One region of the Megasphaera sp. SC8-1 genome, then DNA from elsewhere that is predicted to be linked to it. Evidence: riboswitches for the same ligand, from Rfam matches in the RefSeq annotation. Region 1 holds a riboswitch; the other holds the start of a gene.
What was found. A riboswitch is a leader RNA that binds a small molecule or an ion and turns the genes downstream of it on or off. The one in region 1 is predicted to bind cyclic di-GMP.

Region 1 (15,002 bases):
ATTTACCCGATCATTTCCTAAGCCGGAAAAAATCATTGCCGATGCGGCGGCAGATGGTATTTGTTGCATCTTGACCGGGTCGGAAGCCCGGGAGAACCGCTTAGTCGATCAGTTTGTCCGCAATCATACGGCTTTTGGCACGGCTGGTATCCATCCTCATGTGGCCGATGAAGCGACGGATGCAGATTTAGAAGAAATCCGGCGCATCGTCATGACGAATCCGAAAGTCGTCGCCGTCGGTGAAACAGGGCTCGATTACGATCGCATGTATTCTAAGAAAGAGAATCAGCTCCATTTTTTCAAGGCCCTCATTGCTATGGCCGAAGAATTGGACAAGCCTTTGTTCCTGCACGAAAGGGATGCAGCTGACGATTTCCTGGCTTGTTTTAAAGGGCATGAAGGAATTTGTCCGCAATCCGTCGTCCATTGTTATACTGGCGACAAGAAGACGCTGGCCAAAATGCTCGATTTGGGCTTTTATATTGGTATTACCGGCTGGATTTGCGATGAACGGCGAGCCGCTCCCTTGCGCGATGCCGTGTCTATCCTTCCTTTGGAACGGGTTCTCATCGAAACGGATGCGCCCTATTTGACGCCGCGGGGATTCCACTTGCCTCGGACGAATGTTCCTAACAACATTACTTATGTGGCCCGGACGTTGGCTGGATATATGGATGTATCTGTTGAAGAACTCATAGCCCATGCTAAGGAAAATACAGAAAAACTTTTCAAATTACCATAAAATTTCTTGACAAGTATAACGTTTGTTTTTATAATATATTTAAATTTAAAATTTATAAGTTTTAAATTATTTATGTTTAATTTAATATGTTTGGCAATGGCGCCTGGTCGTTTTCTACGGTCAGGCGTCTCTTTTTGCAAGGAGGGGAGTTTTATGAGTGAATTCAGACATATCCTTCAGCGCGGCAGCCTGGCAGCCATTTTGACTTGCAGTCCATTAGCCGCTTTGGCCGCAGATGCTGGAACGGGCCGGTATTCCTCGGTCGATACGATTTGGATTCTTCTCGGCGCTGCCCTGGTCTTCTTCATGCAGCCTGGTTTTGCCATGTTGGAAACGGGCTTGACGCGGGCTAAGAACGCTGGCAATATCGTCATGAAGAATTTCATGGACTTTGCGCTGGGGACTGTTTTCTTTTGGTTCCTCGGTTTTGGCCTTATGTTTGGTACCGATTTTCACGGTATCATCGGGATTCCAGATCCTTTTGTCCAGAACTTCCACGTCGCTGATGACGCCGGTTTCCCGGACATGGCTTTCCTCATTTTCCAGACTGTCTTCTGTGCGACATCGGCGACTATTGTTTCCGGCGCTATGGCAGAACGGACGAAGTTCTCTGTTTATTGTATTTATTCTGTCTTAATCAGTCTGCTCATTTATCCGATTTCCGGTCACTGGATCTGGGGCGGTGGCTGGCTCCAGGAATTAGGTTTTCATGATTTTGCCGGTTCCACTTGCGTTCACATGGTCGGCGGTGTCTGTGCTCTCGTCGGTGCCTGGATTTTGGGACCTCGTATTGGCAAATACAATAAAGATGGTAGTGTCAATGCTATTCCGGGTCACAGCCTGCCGTTGGCCTGCTTGGGCATGTTCATCCTCTGGTTCGGCTGGTTCGGGTTCAATGGCTGCTCAACCGTTTCCATGACCGGCGATGAAACGCTGGTATCGGCTTCGATGATTTTCGTTACGACCAACATGGCGGCTGCTGCTGGTGCTTGCACGGCTATGATTGTCACTTGGATCCACTATGGCAAACCGGATGTTTCCATGACCTTGAACGGCGGCTTGGCTGGTTTAGTCGCCATTACGGCTGGCTGCGATGCTGTCAGCGTTACCGGTGCCTTCATCATTGGCGTCATTTCCGGGGCTGTCATCATTTTCCTCATCGAATTCATCGACCAGAAATTGAAAATCGATGACCCTGTCGGTGCTGTTGCCGCTCACGGTGGCTGCGGTGCTTTAGGCACTATCCTGACGGGATTGTTCAGCGTCAAAGATGGCTTGCTCTATACGGGAGAAACCCACTTCTTCCTCATTCAGGTTCTCGGCGTCTGTGTCGTCGCCCTCTACGTCTTCGTCGCCATCAATATTGTCTTCCGCATCCTCAACGCCACCATGGGCTTGCGCGTTACGGCAGAAGAAGAAATCAACGGCTTGGACTTGGAAGAACACGGTATCGCTTCGGCTTATGCCGGCTTCATGATTACGCCCGATACGGTTACGCAGGCTATTGATGCAGGCAAGGCTCCGGCTGATGCTGTTGAAGTTCCTCTGGATAAACCGGAAGCGGCTCCGTCGGCCGTTACGGTTACGTCTATGCCGGCTGACGGCCATCATCTGTACAATGTCACGATCATTACCGATGAAAAACGCTTTGAACCGCTCAAAGCAGCTATGGAAGCTATCGGCATCACTGGCATGACTATTACCCGGGCCCTGGGTTTCGGCATTGAAAAAGGCCGTCCGGAAATGTATCGTGGCGCTAAAGTATCGGCTAAACTCCTTCCGAAAGTACGCGTCGAAATGGTCGTTTCCAAAATCTCGCCACGGAAGATCATCGATGTCGCCAAGAAAGTCCTGTACACCGGCAAATACGGCGACGGCAAAGTCTTCGTCTCGACCATTGACAATGCCGTCAAAATCCGTACCGGCGAAGAAGGCTACGAAGCCCTGCAGGATTATCCTATTAATAAGTAAGTATTCTATCGTAGTTCATCGCTCATCGCACGGGATTGATATTTTTAATTTCCTACGACAAATGATGAACGACCTACGACCAACATCAAAAGACGCTGTCTTCATGGGACAGCGCCTTTTTTTATGAGAAAATACTGAAATTTCCTATTTTTCAAGGGAATTTGGCCGATATTTTTATAATTCGAGGAGGAACTATGCGCAAAATCGTCAACTATCCCCACCTAACGCTTTCGGCGTTTGAGGTGGGAGCTTGTAAGTCGGAACTGCATAGGTACTAACGGCATCAAAAGATGTCTTCCTAAATCCGCCTACATCATCGGGTGGCTGACAACACCCGCTTTGCTAAGGAGTTTACTCCAAAGCAGTTGTTATTCTTTCGTAACGAGGATTGTTATCTCCGGAAATCCACATAGTTCCGAGGAGTTGGATATTCATAGCTCCGATACGGTCATCGTTAGATCTGTAACCACACTGGCAACGATATAAGTGTTTGTGATGGTCACGGTTTTCCTTGTGGATAGTACCGCATTTGGGACAACGTTGAGAGGTATACTTAGCAGATACCTTCAGAACTTCGGAACGATTTTCATGAGCCTTATAGGTCAGGAATTGCTCCAACTGATAGAACGCCCAGCTGCGCAGGTCGTAATTTTGTTTAGCAGTTTTTGAAAGATGGGACTCTTCGAAGCTAACACCGGTCAAATCTTCAAGCACAAACAGCGTATCTTTGCCGTATTTTTCAACGAGTGTCTTAGAAATCCGATGGTTTACATCAGACATCCAACGGTTCTCTCGTCCTGAAATGGCTTTGAGTCTACGCTTTGCTGATTTTGTACCTTTAGACTGGAGCTGGCGGCGGACTTCCTGAAATTTATGGCGTTTAGTAGCCATCTTCTTACCAGAGACGAATTCAGTTTTGCCCTGTTCGTCATAGCTAACGGTCAAAAAACGTAATCCACGGTCAATACCGACAACGTGACGGACGTTTTCTTTCTGAAAATCTTCGACAGCTTGGGTTACGGGAATGTGGAGATACCATAAACCTTTGAGTTCGACCAGTTTTGCTGTTCCAAGGTCATAAGCGCCATCAAGGTATTCAGCGAAATGTTCGCCCTCAAAAGTGCATTTGGTTCTTTTGCCGAGTGTATTGATAGATAGGATTTGACCATCATTAACGAAACTGTAATCTCGGTTACGGACCAAGTCTGCTTGTGGACGGCTGAAGAATACTGGCTTCCAGAGCCATTCCAAAGTTTTGGTAATGCGTTGCCAGTTGCCATTCCTATCCTTATATCTGTAGGGATTTTGGAAGAGCTGTTGTTTTACCGTTTTATATCTGGCAATCGTCGTCTTGATAGAAGACTGGGCCAGCTGCGATTTCAGACCGAACTGGCTGCGCAGGTCACTGTACAGCTCTCTGTTGAGACTTTGGTAGGTCATGTTAAATCGGTTGTTGAAGATGTACTGCGACACGAAGTTACAAGCCTGACGGTATTGTTCGGTCATCTGACGGAACAGAAACTCTTGTTCAGAAGTAGCATGTATACGAAGTTTTATCGTTTTAGTTAGGTTAGACATTTTTTCACCTGCCTTTCTAAAATCTATATTATTTCATTAAAATTATTATATCATAATTTTTTTGCTAAAAGTCTATTATTTATTATTGAAAGGAGGAAGCGGGCATTCCTCCCCAACCTAAGAGGTCAGGGTCTCCTGCCCGCGATATGATGAAAATTCTCTCCGGCGCCGTCGCCGCCGGCATCATCCTGGTCGTCGCCGGGGCGGTGTCGCTCATGGTACCGTCGACGTCGGCAGCCAAGCAGCGTCCCCAGCCGACTTTTGACAACAATGCCTGGATTGCTTATTGGGATTACGACAAAGGGCTGAAAGAAGCCAAGGATATTAGCAGCCAGCTCAATTCAGTCAGTTATTTCGGCGGCGCCCTCGATGGCCAGGGTCGAGTTATCGTCCTGGGGCCGGCCAAGGATTTCGCGGCAGAGAAACTGCCCCGCTATAAGGTGACGGTCAAGAAGTACCTGACTGTCGTCAACGATGTCTATGACAACCCGCAGGACCCGAAGGGGCAGACCAAGGTCAAAGATACGTCAATCCTGGAAACTATTCTGGCCACGCAGGCTTCGCGTCAGGACCATATTGACGATTTGTTCCGGACTATGAAAGCCTATGGCTATGACGGCCTGGAAATCGATTATGAACAGGTTTGGAAGAATCCTCTCGTGGCTTTCCGTTATGTGAAATTCATCCAGGAAATCGCCGCGGCAGCTGACGAACAACAGGTGCCTTTGCGCATCATTTTTGAACCGTCTGTCCCGGCCAACAAGCTCATTTTCCCGGAAGGGCCGGAATACGTTATCATGTGCTATAATCTCTATGGTACGCATACGAAAGACGCCGGTCCCAAGGCGGATCCGGACTTCATCAATACCGTCCTCGGACGGGTGGACCGTCTGCCGCGGCCGCACAGCATCGCCTTTGCTACTGGTGGCTGTATCTGGGAAAGCGGACAGAGCCCGCGTATGGTCACGGAAGGAGAAGCCCGGGAGCTGGCTAAATCCCTCCATGCCAAGGTTCAGCGCGAACCGTCCAGCCAGGCCTTGCGGTTTGAAGGGCGTCGGGCCGATGGCGCGGCCGTTACCGGCTGGTATGGCGACAGCGAGACGATCCGGGCCTGGAAACAGCAGGCTCTGGAACATGGTGTCGATGGCATTTCCCTGTGGCGCTTAGGGGAAAATGACCACATCAGGACATACTATGTTGGCTTGATGCCATAGTATATTTATGCTTTTGTATGCTGTTTGTTGACACAAATTTAGGTTGGGTATATAATACTTGATGTAAAAAGTAAACATTAAATTCGGCAAACCCGGGGAAACCCGGCGACGCAAAGCTATAGGGCCTCTACTGGCAGCCAGTTGCAATCTCTCTTTTTTGTGTGCAAAAAAGGAATCAGGTTTCTGATGACGGCCGCCGTACAGCCAGTATGGGGCCGTTTTTTTTGTGTGTATCAGACAAGGGGGATTCCATGTACTGTAATCAGAAAAAGATGGCGACGCTTATTGCGATTTTACAGGATGCCGTGTGTCAGGCTATGACCAATGATGACCCGGACGACATCCTCTTTTCCTTTGTTGCCCGCATTGGCTCATTTTTAGGCGCTGGAAAAGCGTTTCTCTTCGATGATACGCCTATCCACTTCTATTGCTGGACCCCGGACGGCATGACTTATGATACGGATCGTGTCATCCCGAACGAAGATCGGCAGAAGCTGCGGGGCTGGTTCAAGGACTTGGCCAGTCGGGGCCATCCGGTCTTCATTGCCAATACGGCGGACTGGCCGGACCTGGATTCTTCTATAAAGGAACATATGCATCGCGCTCACATTCACAATGTAGCGGCGATGGCTTTTTTCATGCCGGGCAACCGGATTGGCGCGATTGTCTTGGAAAATATTCATCCCGATGCAAGAGAACGGGCCGATGAATTACTCCGCCTGGCAGGCAGCTTCCTTTTGGTGCTGCTCAAAGGCCGCGACCATATCTATCAGATGCGGAACCACAGTTTCATCGATCAGATGACCGGCGTGTTTAACCGCAATGCCTTCGATGCCTATCAGCAGCACGTCAACTGCCAGGTCAGCATGGGCGTCCTCTTTGCCGATATCAATAACCTCAAGAAGACGAACGATGAAGAAGGTCATGCCAGCGGTGACCGGCTCATCTGTCATACGGCGTCGATTCTTCAGCAATATCGCCATGGCGGTGAGGTATTTCGCATCGGTGGCGATGAATTCGTCATCATCTGGCAGCATGTGGAAGAACGGAATTTCCATCAGGCCTGCTATCAGATCCGCAGACAAATCGCGTCCCAAAACTTGAACATTGCCCTGGGCTATCATTGGGTAGCCGAAGCCATCCAAGGCTTGCCTCCTGTCCTGCAAGCCGCCGATAAGCACATGTATGAAGAAAAACGACGTTACCATAGGCGGCAAGTTATCCGCCCGTAGGGGCCGACCCGGCCAGGGCGGCCCGCCACGAGCCACGGCTTTTTTCGCGGACTCAGATGCGGCGTTCCGCCGCGACAGACTCAAACTGACAACGACGCTTCGGGAAGCCCTCAGCGCGTAAAAAAACGCCCCGACCGGGGCCTGCGTAGGGGCCGACCTGGTAAGGCGGCCCGCCTGAAATGTGATGTACACGACATGTATGACGGGTGATGCGTGAAAAAAAGCCTCATATACCAGAATGGTCATACCCATGATTCACAGTGGGACGCCTTGCTCAGGACGTCCCCTACGGTATCGCATACAGGCGATGGAAATGAACGCAGCCCGCCACGAGCCACGAGCCCTTGCGGCCCGCCCTTCTTTGCTGGTATAATAAACTTGATAAATTATGCATTGAAGTTTATTTTTTACCCTGCAAAGGAGGGTTTTTTATGAATATTGCGCAATATACGAAAGCGGCATCGCTGGAAGAAGCGTGGAAACTCAAGCAAAAGCGGTCCGCTGTCGTCCTCGGCGGCTGCTGCTGGCTCCGCTTGTCGCCGCAGCGGCGCATTGCCCAGGCCATCGACTTGTCCGGGCTGGGGCTGGACCAGATCGAAGAAGGAGACGATGTCTTCCGCATCGGCGCTATGGTCACGTTAGGGCAGCTCGAAGGTCATGAAGGGCTGGCCGCTTTTACCCAGGGGGCTATGAAAGAAGCCGTCCGCCATATCGTCGGGACCCAGTTCCGCAACATGGCGACTGTCGGCGGCAGTATCAGCGGCCGCTTCGGCTTTTCTGACATCTGGACGCTGTTCCTGGCCTTGGATGCCCGCGTCGAATTGTACAAAGGCGGCACAGTCAGCCTGACAGACTTCGGTCAGAACGGACCGGGTACGGATATCGTCACGCAGGTGGTCATCCCGAAAAAGGCCTGCCAGACGGCGTACGCTTCACTGCGTCTCAATGAAACGGATTTCCCGGTCATCGCCGTAGCCGTGTCGGCCGACGCAGAAAACGTGCGCTGTGCCATCGGCGCCCGTCCGGCCCGGGCCCAGGTTGTCAGCCTGCCCGTAAGCGATGTGCGCAGCCAGGGGATGGAAGGGGCCGCTGCGTCGATAGCCGGCTCTTTGAGTTATGAAAGCAATATGCGCGGTTCTGCCGATTATCGTCACGATATGGCGGTCGTCCTTTGCCGTCGCTTACTGACGAAAGTACTGGGAGGTGACCAGTGATGACCATTACGTATTGGCTGAACGGCCAGAAGGCGACGGCTGACGTCGCGCCGGGCCTGATGCTCTATGATTTTCTTCGCAGCCAGGGCTGTTACAGCGTCAAATGCGGCTGTGAAACGACGAACTGCGGCCTCTGTACGGTCTGGGTCGATGACGTACCCGTCCTGTCCTGTGCCATGCTGGCCGTCCGCATCGACGGCTGTCATGTGACGACCCTGGAAGGCTTGCAGGACGAAGCCAAAGAATTTGCCCTCTATATGGGCCGTGAAGGCGCCGACCAGTGCGGTTTCTGCAATCCCGGTTTCGTCATGAATGTCCTGGCCATGGTCCGCAAGCTCGATGCGCCTACCGAAGACGACATCAAGGAATTTTTGTCGGGCAATCTCTGCCGCTGCACGGGCTACGTGAGCCATATGCGGGCCATCAAGGCCTATTTCAAAGCCAAAGGGAAGGAGGTCCGGGCATAATGGAATACAAAGTTATCAACCATACTGTTGCCAAGAAGGATTCCCAAGCCCTGGTCACAGGCCAGCCGGTCTATACGGATGATTTGCGGCCCAAGGACTGCCTCATCGTCAAGGCCCTGCGCAGTCCTCATGCCAGAGCCATCGTCAAGAACGTGAACAAGAGTGCGGCCGAAAAGGTGCCGGGCATCGTCTGCATCGTCACGGCCGATGACGTACCGCAGTCGCGGTTCACCATTGCCGGCCAGACCTATCCGGAACTGAGCCCGTATGACCGCCTCATCCTGGATAAGCAGATTCGCTTCGTCGGCGATCCCGTCGCCCTCGTCGCCGGTACGAGTGAAGAAGCCGTCGACAAGGCCCTGCGCGTCCTCCGCGTCGAGTACGACGTCCAGGAACCGCTCCTGGATTTCACCAAAGCCTTGGATAACGATATCGTCGTCCATCCCGAAGACAACTGGAATCCTCTCGTCGACGTCGGCGGCGACAACAAGCGCAATCTCGTCGCCCAGGCCTGTGATGAACACGGCGACATCGATGCCGTCCTGGCTTCATCGGACGTCGTCATCGACAGGACTTATCATACGCGCCAGAACCAGCAGGGCGCTATGGAAACGTTCCGGGCCTATGCCTATAAGGACGCCTTCGGCCGCCTGACCATTGTCAGTTCGACGCAGGTTCCGTTCCACGTCCGCCGCATCGTTGCCAATGCCCTGGAAATCCCGAAATCGAAGATCCGCGTCATCAAGCCGCGCATCGGCGGCGGCTTCGGCTCCAAGCAGACAGCCGTCATGGAAGTCTATCCGGCGTATATTGCCTGGCTGACGGGAAAACCGGCGTATATGATTTACAGCCGGGAAGAATCCATGACCGTATCGACGCCGCGCCATGAATCGCAGATCCGCGTCGTCCTCGGCGCCAGCAAGGACGGCCATATCCGCGGCATCTTCGTCGATTCCCTGTGGAACGCCGGTGCTTATGGCGAACATACGCCGACGACGGTCACGTTGTCGGGGCATAAATCGATTCCCTTGTATAATGCAGCCGAAGCTTTCCGCTTCAGTTATACCTGCGTCTATACCAATACCATCGCCGCCGGTGCCTATCGCGGTTACGGTGCGACCCAGGGCTTGTTTGCCCTGGAAACGGCTGTCAATGAACTGGCAGCAGCCCTGCACATGAGCCCTGTGGCCCTGCGCCTGAAGAACCTGGTCCGTCAGGGACAGGTCATGCCGGCTTATTTCAATGAAACGGCCCTGAGCTGTACCCTCGACAAGTGCCTGGAACGGGTGGTCCAGATGTCCGGCTGGCACGACGACTGCCCGCGTCAGGTCCTGCCCAATGGCCATATCCGGGCTATCGGCATCGCTGCGGCCATGCAGGGGTCGAGCATTACCAACGTCGACGTCGCCTCGGTCACTATCAAGGTCAACGACGACGGCTTCTATTCCCTCAATATCGGCGCTACCGATATGGGGACGGGCTGTGATACTATCCTGGCCCAGATTGCTGCGGAATGTCTTCTCTGCCCGGTCGACAACATCGTCACCTATGGCGTCGATACGGATACGTCGCCGTATGACAGCGGCTCCTATGCGTCGTCGACGACGTACCTTACGGGCAATGCCGTCGTCAAGACCTGCCAGAGCCTGATACAGCGCATGAAAGAACGGGCTGCCGTCAAACTCGGCTCGGCCGGTATCGACAATCTGGAATTTGACGGCCAGGCCATCACCGACCTGGCGACAGGGAAGAAAATCACCATCAAGGACCTGGGCAACGACGCCATGTTCATGAATGACATCGCCCTGGAAGCGACGGAATCGTGCTACTCGCCGACCAGTCCGCCGCCGTACATGGCCGGTGCCGCTACCGTCGACGTCGACCCGGAAACGGGCCATATCTCGCTGGTACAGTATGACGCCGTCGTCGACTGCGGCACGGTCATCAATCCGGCCCTGGCCAAAGTCCAGACCGAAGGCGGTATCGTCCAGGCCATCGGCATGGCCCTGACCGAAAATATCCAGCTTACGCCGTCAGGCCGTATCCAGAACAACTCCTTCATGCAGTACCGCATGCCGACGCGTATGGATCTGGGCCAGATCAACGTTGAATTTGAACCGAGCTACGAACCGAACGGACCGTTCGGGGCCAAATCCATCGGCGAACTCGTCATCGACTCGCCGGCACCGGCCATCGCCCACGCCATCTATAATGCCACCGGCATCTGGCTGCGCGACCTGCCCATGACGGCAGAAAAACTCTACAAGGCGATGAGAAAAAAATAGTGGCTCGTGTAAGGGCGCCCGCAGGTCGCACTCCGCAATGCAGGCGCCGTCCTGTACGGCCTGCCCTGGCTCCCTTTATAGGGGAGCTGTCAGCAACGCTGACTGAGAGGTTGCTTTTTCTCAGAAATTTCAATGGAAAGGGGCTATCCCATTAAGTATTTTTGCTTAATGGGATAGCCCCTTTTTATGTATTCGGGTGTATTCGGAGAACTACGGCCTGCGTTATCCCCATCATTCAGGGCGGGCCGCCTTAGCAGGACGGCCCCTACAGACGGCCCAGGGGACCGTTGCGGTCTACGAACCACGAACCACTAGGCCGCAGGCCGAAGCCACGAGCTCATCATTTTACGATCATGACGGGCAGGCCCGAATGAGTCGTGATGTAGCGGCTGACGCTGCCCAGGAGAATCGAGGTCAGGCCACTGCGGCCGCGGCTGCCCATGATGAGCAGGTCCGAGCCGTCTTTTTCGGCTTTTTTGAGGATTGTTGGACCAGGGCGGCCGATGTTGGCGACGAAGTGGATGTCCACGCCGCCTTTATGGTCGGCTACGGCAGCCTTGCACAGGGCAAAGACGCGGTCGGCGCTCTGGCGCAGGCGGTCTGTCAGGTCTTCCAGGCCGTGTTTTTTCTGGTCCAGTGCCGTTTCTTCGGCAATGAGGTCGCGCATGTTGGCGACGTGGAAGACCGTCACCGATGCGCCGTCGGCTTTGGCAAATTCTACGGCGTAGCGGACGGCTTTCAACGATTCTTCCGAGCCGTCGGCCGGGACGAGGATGCGCTGATACGGGCCTTCTTTTTCATTATGTGCCAGCAGGACCGGGCATTTGGCATGGGCCAGGACATACGTGCTGGCGCTGCCCAGAATCTGTTCCGACAGGGAATGGCTGCCGCGGCGGCCCATGACGATGAGATCGGCGTCGCATTTTTCCGCTTCGCTGAGGATGCCGATTTCCGGTGTGCTGACCAGCTGGACCGTGTGGACCATCAGATTTTCCGGAACGGCTTCCATGGCTTTTTCCAGGACGTAGCCGCTCTTGTCCTTGGCCAGCTTGGTCAGGTCCTTGACTTTTTCGTCCGTCATGTCTTCGAAGACATCGAAGCTGTCCAGGACGGCATCGGCATTGGTGATATTGACGATGGTCAATTCAGCGTTGTAGACGTTGGCAATGTCGATGGCATGCTGCAAGGCGTTGTGCGACGGATGGGAACCGTCAATGGGAACTAAGATGTTTTTCATGATACATACCCCCTTTTTATTGGAACTATTTTTCCAGTGAGCTGTTGATGCGGACGCCGCTCAGGAAGGGCAGGACCGGTTTCGCATCTTCCTGCACCGGTTCGCGGATGCCTTCAAAGGTCGTCGTCAGCATCAGTTTCAGACGGTTTGTCTGGTTGACTGAGCTGGCACTGGGGTCATAGTCGATAGCGACGATATTCGTTTCCGGGAAGGCGGCCTTCAAGGTCTTGATCATGCCTTTGCCCGTAACGTGGTTCGGCAGGCAGGCCCAGGGTTGGAGGCAGACGATGTTCTTGGCTCCGCGGTGGATGAGGTCAATCATATCCCCCGTGAGGAACCAGCCTTCACCGGCTTCATGGCCCAGGGACAAGTATTTCTTCGCTTCGTCGGCGATATCGTAGATGGATGTGATGGAATCGAAATGGCGGCTCTTGGCGACGGCCTGTTCATAAGGCTTGCGGTACCATTCCAACAGGCGGACGGCGGTCTTGCTGAGGAAGGAATCCTTCCAGCTGCCCGACAGGTACTTGTGGCGGAACTGGCTGTCCAGCTGGCCGTAGAGGAAGAAGTCTGCCAGGCCGGAGACGATGATTTCGCCGCCTTCTTCTTCAATCATGCGGACGATATGGTTATTGGCGATGGGGTGGAACTTGACGTAGATTTCACCGACCAGTCCGATGCGCGGCTTCATGGTTTCGCTCATGTCGATGTGGTCAAATTCGTCGACGAGGTCGCGGATATTTTTCTTGAACGATTTGAAATCGGCTTTCTTCAGCTGTTCGGCGCATTTCTTCTGCCACTTGTGGAAGAGGGCTTCGGCCGTGCCCTTGACCTTTTCATAAGGCCGTGTGCGGTACAGGACCTGCTGCAGGGCGTCACCGTAAATCATGCCCATGACCAGGCGGTGCCAGAAACCGATGCCGGGCTGGAAGCCGGGCTGCTTGTTCATGCCCTTGAGGTTCAGCGACAAGATGGCGACTTGCGACATGTTGGCGTCGTTCAAGGCCTTGCGGATCATGCCGATGTAATTCGTCGCCCGGCAGCAGCCGCCGGTCTGGGAAATCATGACCGTCGTGTGGTCCAGGTCGTATTTGCCCGACTTGAGGGCCGTAATGATCTGGCCCAGGCTCATGATGGCCGGGTAGCAGGCGTCGTTGTGGATATAAGCCAGCCCCGTATCGATGGCTTTCTGGCCCTGGTGGGGCAGGAGTTCGACGCGGTAGCCTTCGTGTTCGAAAGCGGCCATGAACAGCGGGAAATGGATCGGCGTCATCGACGGGGCCAGGATGACGTTCTGCTTGGCGTCTTCCTTGGTGAATTTCGTCTTTTCGTAGGAATACGGTTCGATGACGTGATCTTCTTTGGGCCGGTGATTCATGACGAACAGCAGCGAACGGAGGCGGATGCGGATGGCGCCCAGGTTGGACCCTTCGTCGATCTTGAGCAGGGTGTGGATTTTGTGACCATGGGCCAGGATGTCCTGGACCTGGTCGGCGACGATGGCGTCGAGGCCGCAGCCGAAGGAATTGAGTTCTACCAGTTCCAGGTTCGGATGCTGCGTGATGTACTGGGCCGCCCGGTAGAGGCGGGAATGGTACGACCACTGGTCGACGACGCGCAGGTGGCCCGGGAACTGGCCCAGCGGTGCCACGCCGTCTTCGGTGAGGACGGCCAGGCCCAGGCTGTTGATGAGTTCCGGTATGCCGTGGTTGATTTCCGGGTCGATATGGTACGGGCGGCCGCAGAGGACGATGGCCCGCTGACCGGTCTTTTCCAGGTTGTCCAGGATTTTCTTAGTCAAATCATAGATTTTCTGTTTATACGCTTCTTCTTCGTCCCAGGCGGCAGCGGCAGCGGCTTTGATTTCGTGAGCCGGCAGGTTCCAGGCCTTGAGTTCTTCCGCCAGGCGCTTGCCGATGCGCTTCTTGTCGTGGAGCGGCAGGAAGGGGCAGAGATAGGGCGTATTGGTTTCGGCCAGGCGTTCGCCCATGTTGTTGCGGATGACTTCGGGATAGCTCATGACCATGGGGCAGTTGAAGGTATTGTCCTTGCTGCCTTCGCTGGGGCCGTTCTGGATGCAGGGATAGAAGATTCGGTCGACGCCTTTTTCCAACAGGTTTTCGATGTGGCCGTGGACCAGTTTGGCCGGGTAGCAGGCCGAATCCGACGGGACCGTGTCCATCGCCTTTTCAAAGAGGGGTTTTGAAGACGGGTCGGAAAGGACGACGGTATAGCCGAGTTTGGTGAAGAACGTGAACCAGAAGGGATAGTCTTCGTACATATTGAGGACCCGCGGGATACCGACGGTGCCGCGCGGCGCATTTTCTACGGGCTTGTAGCCGAAGAGCAGGTTGTATTTCACCTTGTACATATTGGGCAGGGGCTTCTTGCGGGCCGATGTCGAGCCGGCGGCGCCGCGTTCGCAGCGGTTGCCCGTGATGAAGGACCGGCCGTCGTTGAAGGTATTGACCGTCAGCAGGCAGTTATTGGTGCACAAGCCGCAGTGGCGGATGGACGTCGTGACCTGCAGTTCTTCCAGGGCCTTCGGGCTGACGATGGTCGACTTGGCGTGGTCCTGGTGATAGGCCGTGCGGCAGACGAGGCCCATGCCGAAGGCGCCCATGAGGCCGGAAATGGCCGGACGGATGACCTGGCGGCCCAGGAGCTTTTCGAAAGCCCGCAGGACGGCGTCGTTGTAGAAAGTGCCGCCCTGGACGACGATGTGCTTGCCGAGCTTGGCCGGGTCTTTGACCTTGATGACTTTATACAGGGCATTCTTGATGACCGAGTAAGAGAGGCCTGCCGAGATGTCGGCCAGTGTAGCCCCTTCTTTCTGGGCCTGCTTGACTTTGGAGTTCATGAAGACCGTGCAGCGCGAGCCCAGGTCGATGGGGCTCTTGGCCAGGAGGGCGGCCTGAGAGAAGTCCTGGATGGACATTTTCAGGGATTTGGCGAAGGTATCCAGGAAAGAACCGCAGCCCGACGAGCAGGCTTCATTGAGCAGGATGTCTTCGATATGGCCGTCTTTGATGCGGCTGCATTTCATGTCCTGGCCGCCGATA
Region 2 (15,002 bases), on a different contig from region 1:
TTGACACCGTCCATTACCAATACGGTGACGATTAATTTCGTCGCCAATGCCCAATTGGCTGTCGGCGGTTCAGCAGCGATGGTTTATTTACCCGATGAAGGCGTCAGCATGGCCAAAGCCGGCGCGGCTATGTATATCAACGTAGGGACTTTGTTCCCGATTTATGCGGAAACACTGCCGAAAACAGCAGCCGTACTCCATGAAGAAGGAAAACCTTGGGTCCTGGACCCCGTAGCCATTGGCATGGGCCAAATGCGGACGGACCTTTTGATGACCTTCAAGGACTATAAACCGTCTATCATCCGTGGCAATGCATCGGAAATCATTGCTTTGGCCGGCTTATGGGGCTTAGAAGGTGGTACGGACACGTCGGATGTGCGCGGCGTCGATTCGACCGATTCCGTCCGCTCCGCAGCTCATGCTGCCGCTGCGCTGGCTCAGTGGACAGGCGGTGCTGTCGCCGTTTCTGGAGAAGAAGATTTAATTACCGATGGCCGACAGATTGTCCTTTCCCAGGGCGGTTCAGAAATGATGCCCTGCATTACCGGGACGGGTTGCTCCCTGGGCGGTGTCATGGCCGTTTATGCTGCCGTAGCCGACCCTTTCATTGCCGCCATTACCGGGGCCGCTGTCTATAACCTGGCCGGGACGAAGGCCGCAGCCCATGCCAGTGGGACAGGCTCCTTCCAGACGGCCTTCATCGATGAACTCTATGTAGCCACGCCCGATGCGATTGCCCAGAACCCGTTGATTGTAGAGGAGGTATAATACAATGAACACATTAATTGCCGTAGCTATTGCGCCTTGTGGTACAGGCGATGAATTTGCCCCTTATGTTGCTGAAATCGTGCGGATCATCCGGGAATCGGGCTTGCCGAACCGGACCAATTCCATGTTCACTGAAATCGAAGGCGAATGGGACGACGTCATGGCTGTCGTTAAAAAAGCGACACAGTACCTGACCGACCAGGGCTTGCGGGCAGAAGTCGTCTTGAAAGCCGATATCCGGCCAGGATATACGAATATGATGAACAATAAGACCAAGGCCGTAGAAGATATATTGAAAAAATAACTTGACAATCTCGCTCCATCGTAGTATACTGACATAGTCAGTTGACGCATGGAGTGATACTCAAGAGGCTGAAGAGGACGGTTTGCTAAATCGTTAGAGGTCGTAAGGCCTGCGAGAGTTCGAATCTCTCTCACTCCGCCAGATTACTGGACAGAGAGCACCTAGGAAATTTTCCTAGGTGCTCTTTTTTGGCTACGCAGGGGCCTGTTTTTTTGGTACAATATTCGTGGAATCTTATTTTCACGAGGTGTCTGACATGGATATAAAGTATTATGATATTGGACTCAATTTATTTACCCGATCATTTCCTAAGCCGGAAAAAATCATTGCCGATGCGGCGGCAGATGGTATTTGTTGCATCTTGACCGGGTCGGAAGCCCGGGAGAACCGCTTAGTCGATCAGTTTGTCCGCAATCATACGGCTTTTGGCACGGCTGGTATCCATCCTCATGTGGCCGATGAAGCGACGGATGCAGATTTAGAAGAAATCCGGCGCATCGTCATGACGAATCCGAAAGTCGTCGCCGTCGGTGAAACAGGGCTCGATTACGATCGCATGTATTCTAAGAAAGAGAATCAGCTCCATTTTTTCAAGGCCCTCATTGCTATGGCCGAAGAATTGGACAAGCCTTTGTTCCTGCACGAAAGGGATGCAGCTGACGATTTCCTGGCTTGTTTTAAAGGGCATGAAGGAATTTGTCCGCAATCCGTCGTCCATTGTTATACTGGCGACAAGAAGACGCTGGCCAAAATGCTCGATTTGGGCTTTTATATTGGTATTACCGGCTGGATTTGCGATGAACGGCGAGCCGCTCCCTTGCGCGATGCCGTGTCTATCCTTCCTTTGGAACGGGTTCTCATCGAAACGGATGCGCCCTATTTGACGCCGCGGGGATTCCACTTGCCTCGGACGAATGTTCCTAACAACATTACTTATGTGGCCCGGACGTTGGCTGGATATATGGATGTATCTGTTGAAGAACTCATAGCCCATGCTAAGGAAAATACAGAAAAACTTTTCAAATTACCATAAAATTTCTTGACAAGTATAACGTTTGTTTTTATAATATATTTAAATTTAAAATTTATAAGTTTTAAATTATTTATGTTTAATTTAATATGTTTGGCAATGGCGCCTGGTCGTTTTCTACGGTCAGGCGTCTCTTTTTGCAAGGAGGGGAGTTTTATGAGTGAATTCAGACATATCCTTCAGCGCGGCAGCCTGGCAGCCATTTTGACTTGCAGTCCATTAGCCGCTTTGGCCGCAGATGCTGGAACGGGCCGGTATTCCTCGGTCGATACGATTTGGATTCTTCTCGGCGCTGCCCTGGTCTTCTTCATGCAGCCTGGTTTTGCCATGTTGGAAACGGGCTTGACGCGGGCTAAGAACGCTGGCAATATCGTCATGAAGAATTTCATGGACTTTGCGCTGGGGACTGTTTTCTTTTGGTTCCTCGGTTTTGGCCTTATGTTTGGTACCGATTTTCACGGTATCATCGGGATTCCAGATCCTTTTGTCCAGAACTTCCACGTCGCTGATGACGCCGGTTTCCCGGACATGGCTTTCCTCATTTTCCAGACTGTCTTCTGTGCGACATCGGCGACTATTGTTTCCGGCGCTATGGCAGAACGGACGAAGTTCTCTGTTTATTGTATTTATTCTGTCTTAATCAGTCTGCTCATTTATCCGATTTCCGGTCACTGGATCTGGGGCGGTGGCTGGCTCCAGGAATTAGGTTTTCATGATTTTGCCGGTTCCACTTGCGTTCACATGGTCGGCGGTGTCTGTGCTCTCGTCGGTGCCTGGATTTTGGGACCTCGTATTGGCAAATACAATAAAGATGGTAGTGTCAATGCTATTCCGGGTCACAGCCTGCCGTTGGCCTGCTTGGGCATGTTCATCCTCTGGTTCGGCTGGTTCGGGTTCAATGGCTGCTCAACCGTTTCCATGACCGGCGATGAAACGCTGGTATCGGCTTCGATGATTTTCGTTACGACCAACATGGCGGCTGCTGCTGGTGCTTGCACGGCTATGATTGTCACTTGGATCCACTATGGCAAACCGGATGTTTCCATGACCTTGAACGGCGGCTTGGCTGGTTTAGTCGCCATTACGGCTGGCTGCGATGCTGTCAGCGTTACCGGTGCCTTCATCATTGGCGTCATTTCCGGGGCTGTCATCATTTTCCTCATCGAATTCATCGACCAGAAATTGAAAATCGATGACCCTGTCGGTGCTGTTGCCGCTCACGGTGGCTGCGGTGCTTTAGGCACTATCCTGACGGGATTGTTCAGCGTCAAAGATGGCTTGCTCTATACGGGAGAAACCCACTTCTTCCTCATTCAGGTTCTCGGCGTCTGTGTCGTCGCCCTCTACGTCTTCGTCGCCATCAATATTGTCTTCCGCATCCTCAACGCCACCATGGGCTTGCGCGTTACGGCAGAAGAAGAAATCAACGGCTTGGACTTGGAAGAACACGGTATCGCTTCGGCTTATGCCGGCTTCATGATTACGCCCGATACGGTTACGCAGGCTATTGATGCAGGCAAGGCTCCGGCTGATGCTGTTGAAGTTCCTCTGGATAAACCGGAAGCGGCTCCGTCGGCCGTTACGGTTACGTCTATGCCGGCTGACGGCCATCATCTGTACAATGTCACGATCATTACCGATGAAAAACGCTTTGAACCGCTCAAAGCAGCTATGGAAGCTATCGGCATCACTGGCATGACTATTACCCGGGCCCTGGGTTTCGGCATTGAAAAAGGCCGTCCGGAAATGTATCGTGGCGCTAAAGTATCGGCTAAACTCCTTCCGAAAGTACGCGTCGAAATGGTCGTTTCCAAAATCTCGCCACGGAAGATCATCGATGTCGCCAAGAAAGTCCTGTACACCGGCAAATACGGCGACGGCAAAGTCTTCGTCTCGACCATTGACAATGCCGTCAAAATCCGTACCGGCGAAGAAGGCTACGAAGCCCTGCAGGATTATCCTATTAATAAGTAAGTATTCTATCGTAGTTCATCGCTCATCGCACGGGATTGATATTTTTAATTTCCTACGACAAATGATGAACGACCTACGACCAACATCAAAAGACGCTGTCTTCATGGGACAGCGCCTTTTTTTATGAGAAAATACTGAAATTTCCTATTTTTCAAGGGAATTTGGCCGATATTTTTATAATTCGAGGAGGAACTATGCGCAAAATCGTCAACTATCCCCACCTAACGCTTTCGGCGTTTGAGGTGGGAGCTTGTAAGTCGGAACTGCATAGGTACTAACGGCATCAAAAGATGTCTTCCTAAATCCGCCTACATCATCGGGTGGCTGACAACACCCGCTTTGCTAAGGAGTTTACTCCAAAGCAGTTGTTATTCTTTCGTAACGAGGATTGTTATCTCCGGAAATCCACATAGTTCCGAGGAGTTGGATATTCATAGCTCCGATACGGTCATCGTTAGATCTGTAACCACACTGGCAACGATATAAGTGTTTGTGATGGTCACGGTTTTCCTTGTGGATAGTACCGCATTTGGGACAACGTTGAGAGGTATACTTAGCAGATACCTTCAGAACTTCGGAACGATTTTCATGAGCCTTATAGGTCAGGAATTGCTCCAACTGATAGAACGCCCAGCTGCGCAGGTCGTAATTTTGTTTAGCAGTTTTTGAAAGATGGGACTCTTCGAAGCTAACACCGGTCAAATCTTCAAGCACAAACAGCGTATCTTTGCCGTATTTTTCAACGAGTGTCTTAGAAATCCGATGGTTTACATCAGACATCCAACGGTTCTCTCGTCCTGAAATGGCTTTGAGTCTACGCTTTGCTGATTTTGTACCTTTAGACTGGAGCTGGCGGCGGACTTCCTGAAATTTATGGCGTTTAGTAGCCATCTTCTTACCAGAGACGAATTCAGTTTTGCCCTGTTCGTCATAGCTAACGGTCAAAAAACGTAATCCACGGTCAATACCGACAACGTGACGGACGTTTTCTTTCTGAAAATCTTCGACAGCTTGGGTTACGGGAATGTGGAGATACCATAAACCTTTGAGTTCGACCAGTTTTGCTGTTCCAAGGTCATAAGCGCCATCAAGGTATTCAGCGAAATGTTCGCCCTCAAAAGTGCATTTGGTTCTTTTGCCGAGTGTATTGATAGATAGGATTTGACCATCATTAACGAAACTGTAATCTCGGTTACGGACCAAGTCTGCTTGTGGACGGCTGAAGAATACTGGCTTCCAGAGCCATTCCAAAGTTTTGGTAATGCGTTGCCAGTTGCCATTCCTATCCTTATATCTGTAGGGATTTTGGAAGAGCTGTTGTTTTACCGTTTTATATCTGGCAATCGTCGTCTTGATAGAAGACTGGGCCAGCTGCGATTTCAGACCGAACTGGCTGCGCAGGTCACTGTACAGCTCTCTGTTGAGACTTTGGTAGGTCATGTTAAATCGGTTGTTGAAGATGTACTGCGACACGAAGTTACAAGCCTGACGGTATTGTTCGGTCATCTGACGGAACAGAAACTCTTGTTCAGAAGTAGCATGTATACGAAGTTTTATCGTTTTAGTTAGGTTAGACATTTTTTCACCTGCCTTTCTAAAATCTATATTATTTCATTAAAATTATTATATCATAATTTTTTTGCTAAAAGTCTATTATTTATTATTGAAAGGAGGAAGCGGGCATTCCTCCCCAACCTAAGAGGTCAGGGTCTCCTGCCCGCGATATGATGAAAATTCTCTCCGGCGCCGTCGCCGCCGGCATCATCCTGGTCGTCGCCGGGGCGGTGTCGCTCATGGTACCGTCGACGTCGGCAGCCAAGCAGCGTCCCCAGCCGACTTTTGACAACAATGCCTGGATTGCTTATTGGGATTACGACAAAGGGCTGAAAGAAGCCAAGGATATTAGCAGCCAGCTCAATTCAGTCAGTTATTTCGGCGGCGCCCTCGATGGCCAGGGTCGAGTTATCGTCCTGGGGCCGGCCAAGGATTTCGCGGCAGAGAAACTGCCCCGCTATAAGGTGACGGTCAAGAAGTACCTGACTGTCGTCAACGATGTCTATGACAACCCGCAGGACCCGAAGGGGCAGACCAAGGTCAAAGATACGTCAATCCTGGAAACTATTCTGGCCACGCAGGCTTCGCGTCAGGACCATATTGACGATTTGTTCCGGACTATGAAAGCCTATGGCTATGACGGCCTGGAAATCGATTATGAACAGGTTTGGAAGAATCCTCTCGTGGCTTTCCGTTATGTGAAATTCATCCAGGAAATCGCCGCGGCAGCTGACGAACAACAGGTGCCTTTGCGCATCATTTTTGAACCGTCTGTCCCGGCCAACAAGCTCATTTTCCCGGAAGGGCCGGAATACGTTATCATGTGCTATAATCTCTATGGTACGCATACGAAAGACGCCGGTCCCAAGGCGGATCCGGACTTCATCAATACCGTCCTCGGACGGGTGGACCGTCTGCCGCGGCCGCACAGCATCGCCTTTGCTACTGGTGGCTGTATCTGGGAAAGCGGACAGAGCCCGCGTATGGTCACGGAAGGAGAAGCCCGGGAGCTGGCTAAATCCCTCCATGCCAAGGTTCAGCGCGAACCGTCCAGCCAGGCCTTGCGGTTTGAAGGGCGTCGGGCCGATGGCGCGGCCGTTACCGGCTGGTATGGCGACAGCGAGACGATCCGGGCCTGGAAACAGCAGGCTCTGGAACATGGTGTCGATGGCATTTCCCTGTGGCGCTTAGGGGAAAATGACCACATCAGGACATACTATGTTGGCTTGATGCCATAGTATATTTATGCTTTTGTATGCTGTTTGTTGACACAAATTTAGGTTGGGTATATAATACTTGATGTAAAAAGTAAACATTAAATTCGGCAAACCCGGGGAAACCCGGCGACGCAAAGCTATAGGGCCTCTACTGGCAGCCAGTTGCAATCTCTCTTTTTTGTGTGCAAAAAAGGAATCAGGTTTCTGATGACGGCCGCCGTACAGCCAGTATGGGGCCGTTTTTTTTGTGTGTATCAGACAAGGGGGATTCCATGTACTGTAATCAGAAAAAGATGGCGACGCTTATTGCGATTTTACAGGATGCCGTGTGTCAGGCTATGACCAATGATGACCCGGACGACATCCTCTTTTCCTTTGTTGCCCGCATTGGCTCATTTTTAGGCGCTGGAAAAGCGTTTCTCTTCGATGATACGCCTATCCACTTCTATTGCTGGACCCCGGACGGCATGACTTATGATACGGATCGTGTCATCCCGAACGAAGATCGGCAGAAGCTGCGGGGCTGGTTCAAGGACTTGGCCAGTCGGGGCCATCCGGTCTTCATTGCCAATACGGCGGACTGGCCGGACCTGGATTCTTCTATAAAGGAACATATGCATCGCGCTCACATTCACAATGTAGCGGCGATGGCTTTTTTCATGCCGGGCAACCGGATTGGCGCGATTGTCTTGGAAAATATTCATCCCGATGCAAGAGAACGGGCCGATGAATTACTCCGCCTGGCAGGCAGCTTCCTTTTGGTGCTGCTCAAAGGCCGCGACCATATCTATCAGATGCGGAACCACAGTTTCATCGATCAGATGACCGGCGTGTTTAACCGCAATGCCTTCGATGCCTATCAGCAGCACGTCAACTGCCAGGTCAGCATGGGCGTCCTCTTTGCCGATATCAATAACCTCAAGAAGACGAACGATGAAGAAGGTCATGCCAGCGGTGACCGGCTCATCTGTCATACGGCGTCGATTCTTCAGCAATATCGCCATGGCGGTGAGGTATTTCGCATCGGTGGCGATGAATTCGTCATCATCTGGCAGCATGTGGAAGAACGGAATTTCCATCAGGCCTGCTATCAGATCCGCAGACAAATCGCGTCCCAAAACTTGAACATTGCCCTGGGCTATCATTGGGTAGCCGAAGCCATCCAAGGCTTGCCTCCTGTCCTGCAAGCCGCCGATAAGCACATGTATGAAGAAAAACGACGTTACCATAGGCGGCAAGTTATCCGCCCGTAGGGGCCGACCCGGCCAGGGCGGCCCGCCACGAGCCACGGCTTTTTTCGCGGACTCAGATGCGGCGTTCCGCCGCGACAGACTCAAACTGACAACGACGCTTCGGGAAGCCCTCAGCGCGTAAAAAAACGCCCCGACCGGGGCCTGCGTAGGGGCCGACCCGGCTAGGGCGGCCCACCTGAAATGTGATGTACACGACATACATGACGGGTGATGCTTGAAAAAAAGCCCCATATACCAGAAGGGTCCTACACACGATTCACAGCGGGACGCCTTGATCAGGACGTCTCCTACGTATCGCATACAGGCGATGGAAATGAATGCCTGTCTTTTGCTGTATAGTTTGTCAAAAAGGGGCTGTTGCATGAAGGTTTCTACCATCATGAGAGGCCCCGTTTACTTTATAGTTTGTAGTTTGCAGAGAAAACCTTCAAATTTAAAGCCATCCGCTAACAACTAACTGCTAGCCACTAACAACTTTAAAGGGCTTGTCGTCGTGCGACAAGCCCTTTTATAAATGATGGACTGAATATGTCCAATTATAATAACAGCGATTCTCGTAAAGTATTATGCGAAAGAATACTTATATTGTATAATATAGTTGTAAAGATACTGAACAAATGGTATTCGTCATACCTTATTCATGGATAGAGGAGGTTTTATTATGAAAGATATTCGCATTGAAAAAGTCATCGGCCGGGAAATTCTTGATTCGCGCGGCAATCCTACGGTGCAGGCCGATGTGTTGTTATCCGACGGGACCTTGGGCCGAAGTGCCGCTCCCAGCGGCGCTTCGACGGGGCAGTTTGAAGCCTTGGAACTGCGTGACGGCGATGTCCAGCGCTTTGGCGGCAAAGGTGTCACCCAGGCCGTCAGCCATGTCAATACAGTTTTACAGGACGTCCTGAGAGGTCAGGATCCTTTTGATACGTATGGTGTCGACAGCTTGATGATCCACGCCGATGGCACGCCGGACAAATCCCGGCTCGGTGCCAATGCCATCTTAGCCGTATCGCTGGCCTGCGCCCGTGCGGCTGCTGCGTCCCTGGGGATTCCCCTCTACCGTTTCCTCGGCGGCGTCAATGGCAACTACCTGACTGTCCCCATGATGAATATCCTGAATGGCGGTGCCCATGCGGCCAATACCGTCGATGTCCAGGAATTCATGATCATGCCGGCAGGCGCTCCTTCTTTCCGGGAAGGTCTGCGCTGGTGCTCCGAAGTCTATCATGCGCTGGCAGGTCTCTTGAAGGCCAAAGGATTAGCTACTTCCGTCGGTGATGAAGGCGGTTTTGCTCCCAATTTGGCCAGCGATGAAGAAGCTATCCAGTACATCCTCCAGGCTATCGAAAAAGCCGGTTATGAACCGGGGAAAGATTTTGTCCTGGCCCTCGATGCCGCTGCCAGCGAATGGAAGGGACCGAAACAGGGCGTCTACGTCCTGCCCAAGAGCGGCCAGTCTTTCACGACGGACGAACTCATCGCCCACTGGCAGAAACTGTCCCAAGCTTATCCCATTTACTCCATCGAAGATGGCTTGGATGAAGAAGACTGGGATGGCTGGACAGCTTTGACTAAGGCTTTGGGACAGCGTGTACAGCTCGTCGGTGACGACTTATTCGTAACCAATACGAAACGCCTGGCCAAGGGGATTGCCCAAGGCTGCGGAAATGCCATCCTTATCAAACTCAATCAGATTGGCTCCGTATCGGAAACGTTGGAAGCTATCAAAATGGCCCATCGCGCCGGTTATCGGGCCATCGTTTCCCACCGTTCCGGCGAAACAGAAGACACATCCATCGCCGATCTGGCGGTCGCCCTGAATACGGCACAAATCAAGAGCGGCGCGCCGAACCGCAGCGAACGCGTAGCAAAATACAACCGCCTCTTGCAGATTGAAGATGAATTGCACGGCCAGGGTATCTATCCCGGTTTCCAGGCCTTCGGGATTAAGAGATAAGAAAAAAGGGGCTGTCGCATTAAGCGACTAGCCCCTTTTGTGGTTCGTTTGGCGTGGTTCGTTTGACGAAGTTTCCCATAAATTTTAAACCTTCACGGCAAACGAATCACGACCCACGGCAAACGACGTGAAAAAGGGATTGTGCATGATGGCAAAAACCTTCGTGCGACAATCCCTTTAATTCACTTTACTGCTCTTTACTGCTCATGCTGTGCTTGCTGCTGTAGGCGAAGTAGATGATGAGGCCCAGGACCATCCAGCCTAAGAAGAGGAGATGGGTCAGGGTGGAGAGGGCGTAAATCAGGTAGCCGCAGACGATGACGCCGACGACGGCGACGACAGGGAGACAGGGGCAGTGGAATTTGCGCGGTGCTTCCGGGTGTTTGCGGCGCATGTGCCAGAGACTGATGAAGTTCAGGAGGAAGACGGCGAGGACACCTGTATTCGACAGTTCGACGATGTGCATCAGCGGTACGAAGCCGGCGATGATGGCAATCGTTACGGAGCCGATGATCGTGACCAGGTATGGCGTATGGTATTTCGGATGGATCTTGCCGATGCTTGCCGGCAGGAGACCGTCGCGGGAGACGGCGAAGAAGATGCGCGCCTGACCGAAGAGATAGACGATGAGCGTCGTGATGATGCCGGCAATGGCGCCGACGGCGACGAGATTGGCCACGCCCGGCCAGTGGAGGATACGCAGGGCATGGGCGACCGGTTCCGGCGTATTCAGGTCCGTATAGTTGATGGCACCGGTCAGGGAGAGGGCCATGGCGACGTAGAGGCACATACAGATGAAGACAGAAAGAATGATGCCAATCGGCAGGTCGCGTTCCGGTTTCTTACATTCTTCAGCCGATGTGGCGACGGCGTCGAAGCCCATGTACGAGAAGAAGACAATGGCCGTACCGCTCAGGATACCCTGGACGCCGAAGGGTGCGAAGGGTTTGAAGTTGGCCATTTCCACATGAGGTGTGGCGATGCAGATGAAGGAGATGATGGCGGCCAGGGTGATGAAGACCAGGGCCGTATTCAGTTTAGCACTCTGTTCTGTCCCGCGGATCAGGACCAAGGCCAGCAGGAGGATGATGATGACTGCCGGAAGATTGATGATGCCTCCTTCAGCCGGGGTCTTTAAGAGAACTTCCGGGATGATATAGCCGTACGATTTGAGGATGCCCGCCAGGTAGCCGGAAAAGCCGACGGCAACGGCACTGCCTGTGACCGTGTAGCCGAGGAGCAGGGACCAGCCGGTGAGAAAGGCCATGCCTTCGCCAAGGGAGGCAAAAGTATAGGAATAGACACTGCCTGATGAAGGAATCATGGAGGCGAATTCACTGTAAGCGAGACCGACGAGGATACAGAGGAGACCTGCCAGGGCAAAAGAAATAGAAATAGCCGGACCGGCGTATTTGGCAGCTGCAATACCTGTCAAGACGAAAATGCCGGCACCGATGATGCCGCCAACGCCAAGAAATGTCAGGTCCATGACGCCTAAATCTTTGTTGAGGTTTGAATTTTCAGAATCGGCATGGAGCTGGGCAACGGATTTGGTGTGGAAAAACGACATATAATCACTTCCTTAATTTTAATAAAATTAACAAAAGAGTTTAATTTAATAAACTTTTCGTCAACTATAGTGTACTATGATGCATACATCATAGTCAATATAATTCATAAATATGGAATCATGTATACAGTATCCCACTTGAAATCCATTTTAAGAGACCTTATAATAATGATGATGAGAATTACTATTTTTATTTTAATGAAATAGAGAGGGGAGATATGACTTATGGGGTTTTTCAGCAATCTTTTCCATCATGATGATGTTTCGGGGACAAAAAAATACGTTTCTATTTCCGGTATGGTTTGTCAGAACTGTGTCAACCATGCGACGCAGGCATTGGAAGCTGTGCCAGGGGTCAAGAAAGCGAAAGTCAATCTGATGAGAGGTGAAGCCGAAGTCATCGTCGACGATTCCGTCAAAGACGAAGACCTTTTGAAAGCGGTCGTCAATGCGGGCTATGCCGCAACGGATATTTCGCTTCATCCGAAAAAATAATTAAAAAATAAAATAAACGATTGATAATAATGAAATATTGTAGTATAATCAGCACATAAATTAAATTTTATATTTCCGACAGGGCTGTCGCAAGAGGGATTTCTTTCTCTCTGCACAGCCTTGTTTTCGTATCAGACAAGGAGTGGTGTCATCGTGTCTTTTCAGATGTTTGTCCCTACGAAAGCGTTATTTGGTGCTGGTCAGCTCAACCATTTACATGAACAGGATCTTCCCGGCAAGAAAGCTTTGCTGGTCATTTCCAATGGGAAATCGACTAAGGTCAACGGCTACCTGGACCGGACGGAAAAAGAACTGCATACAGCCGGCGTCGAAACGGTCCTTTTTGACCAGGTCGAAGCCAATCCCTTAAAGTCGACGGTCATGCGCGGCGGTGCTATGGCTCGGGAACATCAGTGTGACTTCATCGTGGCCTTAGGCGGCGGCAGCTGTATCGATGCGGCCAAAGGGATTGCCGTCGTAGCGACCAATGACGGTGATTTGTGGGATTACATCACGCAGGGCACGGGCAAGGGCAAGCCCATTGCCATAAAACCTCTGCCTATCGTAGCCATTACGACGACGGCCGGGACTGGTTCGGAAACGGATGCTGGCGGCGTCATCACCAATGAAGATACGAATGAAAAGACACCTGTCAAAGGCCCGTCCCTGTTTCCGGTCCTGGCTATCATCGACCCGGAACTGATGGCGACGGTACCGCCGAAATTCACGGCTTATCAGGGGTTCGACGCCCTGTTCCACAACATCGAGGGCTATCTGGCCAATAAAGCCAATCTGATGAGTGAAATGGTCGCCTTGGAAGCCATCTCCCAGATCAGCGCCTATTTGCCGACGGCTGTCCAGAACGGCATCGACATGAAGGCCCGGGAGCGCGTCGCTTTCGGTAACTATCTCGGCGGTCTGGAAATGTGCCTCAGCTCCAATATGAGTGAGCACTCACTGGAACACGCCCTCAGCGCCTATCACCAGGCCCTGCCCCACGGTGCCGGCCTCATCATGATCAGCCTGGCTTATTTCTCGCACATGATCGACATCCACGTCTGTGACGACCGCTTCATTATCCTGGCCCGCCATATGGGCCGTCCTGATGCGGCAAAACCGGAAGACTTCCTCGATGCCCTGAAGGAATTACAGGAAAAATGCGGCGTCGCCAATCTCAAGATGTCCGATTACGGCATCAGTCCCGACGAATTCCATAAAATGGCCCATAATGCCAAGACGGCTATGGCGGGATTATTCATGGCCGACCGCATGCCTATGAGCGAAGACGACTGTGTCGCTATTTATCAGGCATCTTATCGCTAAAGTGTTGTAAATACAACAGCCATTTGGCCGAAACCGGGGTATACTATAGGCACAGTAAGGAATGATTTACTGGACTAAGTTTTCCGGATAGAAGGTCCGGTCAAAGGAGTGACTCATTATGAAATATAAAGTAAACGATACGTGCATTGCTTGTGGTCTGTGTGTTAATACGTGTCCAGAAGTATTCCGCATGAACGATGATACGGGTATGGCAGAAGCCTACGCTGAATCGACGGAAGCTAACAATGACGCTGCTCAGGAAGCCATGAACTCCTGCCCGGCTGGCGCTATCGAAGAAGCATAAGCCGTAATCAATCTAAATAAAACATAAAGTTACGGAATAAATATTGACAAGTACAGGCACATGCACTATGATATAGGTAAATTCATAGTACGTACGGCAAAGGCGCTGTTGAAGCAATTTCAACAGCGCCTTTTCTGTATGTACCGGCGTGGGGACGCCGGAGGGGTATGAATTTAATTGCAACAGAAACGTTGTAATTATTACTTGAATACTGTATACAAAATATTTAATGCATCAATGGGTTATTGGGGAGGATATTATGAGAACAGAACATGACTTTTTAGGTGAAATGAATGTACCGGATAATGTTTATTATGGCGTACAGACCATGCGAGCTATGGAAAACTTCCATATTACAGGGGAACATCTGGATCCGGACTTCATCCAGGCCATGGCCATTGTCAAAAAAGCAGCTGCTCTCGCCAACATGGAAACGGGACGGCTCGACAAGAAAATCGGCAATGCCCTGGTACAGGCAGCCAGTGAAATCATCGACGGTCAGTGGCTGGACCAGTTCCCTGTTGATCCGATCCAAGGGGGTGCCGGTACTTCGGTAAATATGAACATGAACGAAGTATTGTGCAACCGGGCTTTGGAAATCATGGGCAAAGAAAAAGGCCGTTACGACCTTATCTCGCCGAACAACCACGCCAACATGGCCCAGTCGACGAACGACGTCTTCCCGACGAGCATCAAAGTCTGCCTGAGCATGAAAGGCAAGAAATTGACGGCTGCGCTGAAAGAACTGGAAACAGAACTGGACGTCAAAGCCGACGAATTTAAAGACGTCATCAAGATGGGCCGTACCCACTTGCAGGATGCCGTTCCCATCACGCTTGGCCAGGAAATGGGCGCTTATGCTTCGGCTGTCGCCCGCGGCCGCAAACGTATTTCCCGGTCCCTCGAAGGCGTCCATGTCATCAACATGGGCGGCACGGCTGTCGGCACGGGCCTCAATGCCGAACCGGCCTATATCAAAGCCGTTGCTGCGAAACTTTCCATGCTGACCGGTGATATCTATGTCACAGCCCGCAACCTCATCGACATGACCAATAATACGGACATCTTTGCTGAAGTATCGGGCAACATGAAAGCTACGGCCCTCATGCTCATCAAGATGGCCAACGATTTCCGCCTCATGGCTTCCGGTCCACGCTGCGGCCTCAACGAATTGAAACTGCCGGCTCGTCAGCCTGGTTCTTCCATCATGCCGGGCAAAGTCAATCCGGTCATGGCAGAAGTCCTCGACCAGA

Region 2: it holds a riboswitch for cyclic di-GMP, as region 1 does, so the genes downstream of both, NOS26_RS03475 (GGDEF domain-containing protein) here and NOS26_RS02205 (GGDEF domain-containing protein) in region 1, are expected to answer to the same signal.

What each region holds. Positions count from the first base shown of each region.
Region 1 is NZ_JANFQH010000006.1:170,550-185,551, reverse strand. Features, by position in the region: gene NOS26_RS02225 (TatD family hydrolase) at 1-742, shown strand, start outside; gene NOS26_RS02220 (ammonium transporter) at 896-2,713, shown strand; gene NOS26_RS02215 (transposase) at 3,065-4,291, opposite strand; gene NOS26_RS02210 (glycosyl hydrolase family 18 protein) at 4,438-5,505, shown strand; cyclic di-GMP riboswitch class I at 5,581-5,654, shown strand; gene NOS26_RS02205 (GGDEF domain-containing protein) at 5,757-6,737, shown strand; gene NOS26_RS02200 (xanthine dehydrogenase family protein subunit M) at 7,169-7,951, shown strand; gene NOS26_RS02195 ((2Fe-2S)-binding protein) at 7,951-8,418, shown strand; gene NOS26_RS02190 (xanthine dehydrogenase family protein molybdopterin-binding subunit) at 8,418-10,703, shown strand; gene NOS26_RS02185 (universal stress protein) at 11,044-11,940, opposite strand; gene NOS26_RS02180 (2-hydroxyacyl-CoA dehydratase) at 11,966-15,002, opposite strand, start outside.
Region 2 is NZ_JANFQH010000009.1:5,673-20,674, reverse strand. Features, by position in the region: gene thiM (hydroxyethylthiazole kinase) at 1-768, shown strand, start outside; gene NOS26_RS03505 (MTH1187 family thiamine-binding protein) at 773-1,072, shown strand; tRNA gene NOS26_RS03500 (tRNA-Ser) at 1,123-1,213, shown strand; gene NOS26_RS03495 (TatD family hydrolase) at 1,329-2,105, shown strand; gene NOS26_RS03490 (ammonium transporter) at 2,259-4,076, shown strand; gene NOS26_RS03485 (transposase) at 4,428-5,654, opposite strand; gene NOS26_RS03480 (glycosyl hydrolase family 18 protein) at 5,801-6,868, shown strand; cyclic di-GMP riboswitch class I at 6,944-7,017, shown strand; gene NOS26_RS03475 (GGDEF domain-containing protein) at 7,120-8,100, shown strand; gene eno (phosphopyruvate hydratase) at 8,762-10,057, shown strand; gene NOS26_RS03465 (amino acid permease) at 10,245-11,627, opposite strand; gene NOS26_RS03460 (heavy-metal-associated domain-containing protein) at 11,853-12,122, shown strand; gene NOS26_RS03455 (iron-containing alcohol dehydrogenase) at 12,276-13,445, shown strand; gene NOS26_RS03450 (ferredoxin) at 13,564-13,749, shown strand; gene NOS26_RS03445 (aspartate ammonia-lyase) at 14,009-15,002, shown strand, end outside.